Regions from separate parts of the Hymenobacter sp. UYAg731 genome, predicted to be linked through region 2. Evidence: riboswitches for the same ligand, from Rfam matches in the RefSeq annotation. Region 2 holds a riboswitch; the other holds the start of a gene.
The links. Region 2 has a riboswitch for cobalamin ahead of ACVWYF_RS22130 (TonB-dependent receptor plug domain-containing protein). Riboswitches for the same ligand answer to the same signal wherever they lie in the genome.
Positions count from the first base shown of each region.

Region 1 (2,445 bases), on a different contig from region 2:
CACGGCCAACGCGGCGCTGTTTTGCATGGGCGGGGCGTTTTTGGGCGTTATCATTTTCGAGCCGCTGTTCATGGTGAACGTGCTGGGCGAGTCGGCCACGCGGGCCGGGGCCAGCCTCATGCCGCTGTCGCTGGGCGTGGTCACGGGCTCGATGCTGGCCGGCCAGATGGTGTCGCGCTTCGGCCACTACAAGCGCTGGATGCTGGGCGGCCTCGTACTGCTACTGGTGGGCCTGAGCCTGCTGGCCACCATGCCGCCCACCGTGCAGTACTACCAAGTGCTCCTCTATCTGGCCGTGTGCGGCCTGGGCCTTGGGCCAACGATGCCGCTTTACACCCTGGCCATTCAGAACGCCACCGTGCCCGCCCTCATGGGCCAGGCCACCTCGGCCAGCCAGTTTTTTCGGCAAATTGGCGGGGCGCTCACCGCCTCGGCCCTGGGCGCGGTGCTGGCCTTCACGCTGGCCCACAGCCTGCCGGCCGTTGCGCAGTCCCGCCCCGCCGCCGGCCCGGCGGTAGTGGCGGAAGGGCCGGCCGTGCCCACCACCACCGCCGGCGCGGCCGACCCGGCGGTGCGGGCGGCCTTCGCCACGGCCATTCGGCGGGTGTACGTGGTGGATATTTTGCTGGTGGTGGGCGGCCTGCTGCTCACGCTGCTGGTGCCGGAGCTGCCGCTGCGCAAGGCCAATGAGAACGCGCCGGCCCTGGCGGAGTAGGGGCGGGGTCGTACCCGGAGGGCTTGCCCCTACTCGTTTCAGCGTTCCGCCCGTACCTTCGCCGCGTTGGTTCTCGGTTTGATTTCCTTTAATCAGCGGACGGTTTTTAACCCCGGTTTCGGCCGGGGTAAAGATTAAAAGGGAATCGGGTGCAACTCCCGAACAGACGCGCTACTGTGAGTTTCCCGGCCTTCACCAGCCGGAGCCGGTGGCTCCACGCATGCCCATTGGCCCCCTGAAACCGGGCCGAGAAGGGCGGGGCCGGCCCGAAATAAGTCAGGAGACCTGCCGGCCGCCGAGTGATGCTGCCCTCGCGCTTTGGGGCTGGCATCGGCGGTGCCGTGCCGCCGCGCCTGGGGCGCGGCCGGGGCGGCGTGCGGCCGGTGGCGGGCTTTGGCAATAAGGGGCTTGAATGCAAACGGAGGCCGTTTCTCACCCCTCACCCCGTTGCCCATGCTTCTTGCCGACCGCATTGCCCGCGCCGAAACGCGCATCTTCAAAGCCGTGTTCCCCAACACCACCAACCACTACGACACCCTGTTCGGTGGCACCACGCTGCTGCTCATGGATGAGGTGGCCTTCATCGCCGCCACCCGCTTTTCGCGCCTGAAAATGGTGACCGTGTCTTCCGAGCGGGTCGATTTTACGCACCCCATTCCCGGCGGCTCGCTGGTGGAGCTGGTGGCCAACATCGAGCACGTCGGCCGTACCAGCCTCAAAGTGCGCGTCGAGCTATTTGTGGAGCAGATGTATTCCGAAGACCGCCACAAGGCCGTGACCGGCCTGTTCACCTTCGTGGCCGTGGACGAGCACAAGCAGCCCGTGCGGATTCTCGCCGAAGAACCGTCGGCCTCACCAACGCTGGTAACGCCACCTTTGGCCTCATAGCGGGCCTTACCAACATTGGTAGGACCACATTTGGTCTTAATTCCTGCCCTACCAACGTTGGTAACGATGGGCTTGGGGCCAAAAATGGCCTTACCAACGTTGGTAGGGCTGGGTTTGGAGCTAAAGGTGGCCCTACCAGCGAACACCATCTGCAAGGCCAAAACAACCCACCCCAAACTATGGGAGCAGGGTTTGGCGCTAAATTCTTCTTCCATAGTTTGGGTTGGCCGGTTTTAAGCCCAAGCCCGCCACCCCAAACTATGGCTGGTGCGTTTGGGACCAAAACCCGTCACCCCAAATTATGGCTGGCTGATTTTCGCCTTAATTCCTCCACCCCAAACTATGGGAGGCGGGTTTAAGCCCCAAACCACCGCCCATAGTTTGGGGTGGGCCAGCGGGGCTAGTGCTTCCCCAGCCCCACCCAGCCGCGCTGCATGGCGTAGTAAATGGCCGTGCCCACAATCAAGCCCACCAAATACCCATACGGCAGGCCGGCGCAGAGCAGCCCCACCAGCAGCGCCACTAACAAATCGGCGCGGCTCGTGCTCACGTCGCGCAGCAATGTGGCCAATGACAGCGCCTCGAACAGCAGCAGCACGCCCAGCACCGGCAGCGGAAAAATCTGCACCACCTCGGCAAAGCCCTGGCTGAAAAACAGCCCCATCACCAGAAAGATGCTGCCATAAATGACCACCGAGCCGCCCGTGCGCGCCCCAAACGCATAGTGCCCCACCATGCCGCCCGAGCCGTGGCACACCGGAAAGCCCCCGAAAAACGGGTTCACTAGGTTCATCAGCGCGTAGGTGAAGCTGATTTTACGGATGGTGAGCGGCTCGCGCTCC
Region 1 covers NZ_JBSSEC010000006.1:115,413-117,857, forward strand. The annotation lists gene ACVWYF_RS18535 (MDR family MFS transporter) at 1-715, shown strand, start outside; cobalamin riboswitch at 799-1,022, shown strand; gene ACVWYF_RS18540 (acyl-CoA thioesterase) at 1,169-1,603, shown strand; gene ACVWYF_RS18545 (putative sulfate/molybdate transporter) at 2,004-2,445, opposite strand, start outside.
Region 1: it holds a riboswitch for cobalamin, as region 2 does, so the genes downstream of both, ACVWYF_RS18540 (acyl-CoA thioesterase) here and ACVWYF_RS22130 (TonB-dependent receptor plug domain-containing protein) in region 2, are expected to answer to the same signal.

Region 2 (2,445 bases):
GCGCTTCTGTGCGTTTTGCTTAACAATACTGGGCCCTGCTACCAAGGTGCTGGCCCAGAAAAGTGTTCAGAACGACACGATTAAGGTCGATAAGAACCAGTTTAACCTGTTTCGGCCCACGCCGCGCAAATACATGCGCCCCATGGTGCCCGACCGCCCAGGCATCACCGAAAGCCCGTATTCCGTCGATGCGGGCCACTTTCAGTACGAAACCGATGCCCTGCGCCTGCTCACGCGCCGCGAGGGCACGGCCTACGGGCACGACTGGTACATCAACCACGCCCTGGCGAAAATCGGCCTCACCAACCGGACCGACCTGCAAGTGGGCCTCGATTCCTACACCGACACCCGCAACTACGACGATGCCGACCCCAGCCAGACGGCCGTATTCCGGGGCCTCGGTGACCTGAACCTGCGCCTGAAGCACACGCTGGTGGGCGACGACAACAGCCGCTGGGCCCTGGGCCTGATTGGCTACGCCACCCTGCCCACCGGCGGCCCGCGCGGCGATGGAGCCGTGGAATACGGGGCCGTGCTGCCCGTGGTGTATCAGCTCAACAAGCCTTGGAGCATTGGCGGGCAGGTGGCCACGCAGGTGTACTGGGACCGCGAAACCCACTCGCACTACCTCCAGCTCACGCCCACGTTCACCACTGACTATCAGTTCAGTAAGCTCATTCAGGTGTTCGCGGAGCTGGTGGGCTACCGCGATGTGCGCCAGTCCTCCTGGCTGAGCTCCATCAATACCGGGGCCCAGCTCGACGTGAGCGACAACGTGCAGCTCGATTTCGGCACCCACCAGCCCATCACCAACTCCGTGGACCGCGAATATTTTATCGGGATGAGCTTCCGACGGTGAGGTTGTAGCGTGGACTCTGCGAGTCCGCGCCTTGTAATGGCCGCCCCACCGGAACGCGGTCTCGCAGAGTCCACGCTACGCGCCCTACCTTTGCCCCGTCAAGGTGCCAGACCCCAATCGCGGGGCGCGGCTGAAAAGGGAATCCGGTTCAATGCCGGAGCTGTCCCCGCAACTGTACGCTTCACATCGGGGCGGGCCACGAATGCCACTGTTTACTAGTTGATTTTCAACTGAATAAATGGGAAGGCGGCCCGCTCGGCGAAGCAAGCCAGGAGACCTGCCCGGACATTCACAGGTTCAGCATTCGCGGAGGACGAATGGAGAAAGAGAGCAGCGGCGGCCTTCGGGCAGCCACCTTACCCCCTGTTTTTCGGCCTCGGTCTGGCGCTGGTTTTCTTCATCTGAAGAAGGCTTTCGGTAGATTTTGAATCGAATTTTCTTAATCGAAAATTTGATTCGGATGCGTTGTCTTTTACTCAACTGGTTGGCGGTAGTCTGCGGATTACTGGCCGGTACCGGTGTGGCCCAAGCTCAGTCGCTGCGCGCCGTGCCGCCCGATTCGGCCCGGCTCAGCCGGCGGCTGCACCGGCTGGCTGAAGTGAACGTGCGGGCCGTGGGCCCCGAGCGGTTTGCCACCGGCAGCCGGCACTACGAAGCCGATTCGGCCACCCTGAGCCAGTACCGCGACGGCACCGTAGCCGAGCTGCTGCAAGACCGCACCCCGCTGTATATCAAGAGTTACGGGCCGGGGCAGTTGGCTTCCATCAGTATCCGGGGCACCTCGGCCCAGCAAACGGCCGTGCTTTGGAACGGCCTGAACATCATGTTGCCCACCCTAGGTCAGAACGATTTCGCGTTGCTGCCCGTGGGGGCCAACACCCGCCTGGCCGTGCAGTCCGGCCCAAGCGCCGCCCTCTACGGCAGCGGGGCCATCGGCGGGGCTGTGCTTCTGAATACCGCGCCCGACTGGCGGCCCGGCCTGCGGGGCAGCGTGCAGGCCGATGCCGGCAGTTTCGGCCTACGCGGCGGCAGCGCCGAGGTGAGTACCGCCAGCACCGCCGTGGCCGTGCGCGTGGCCGCCAGCTACCGCCAGGCCCTCAACAACTACCCCTACACCACCCAGGAATTTGGCGGGCCGGTGCGGCACACGCTGGCCGGGGCCGCTCTGCGCCACCAGTGGAGCCTGGCCCCCGAAGTGGCCCTGCGCGTGGGCCCGGCCGGCCAGCTCACGGCCAGCGCCTGGTTCACCGATACCGACCGTGAAGTGCAGCCCGCCGCCACCGGCCTCAACCGCCGTGCCGAGCAGTTCGACCAGAGCCGCCGGCTGGTGCTCAGCTACCGCCACCAGGCTTCGGCGCGGGCGCAGTGGCTGGTGCGCGCCGCCGCGTTTGAGGACGTGCTGAACTACCACGACATCAGCATCACGAGCGACTCGCGGGTGCGGACCACCCAGGGCCAGGCCGAATACACGGCCGCCGTGGGCACGCGCGGCTCTCTGCGCCTCGGGGCCGAAGTGCAGCATTTCAGCACCACCTTCCGTGAATACGCCAGCCCGCTGACCACCGAGAACCGCGCCGCTGCCTTCG
Region 2 covers NZ_JBSSEC010000010.1:65,497-67,941, forward strand. The annotation lists gene ACVWYF_RS22125 (transporter) at 1-859, shown strand, start outside; cobalamin riboswitch at 944-1,158, shown strand; gene ACVWYF_RS22130 (TonB-dependent receptor plug domain-containing protein) at 1,320-2,445, shown strand, end outside.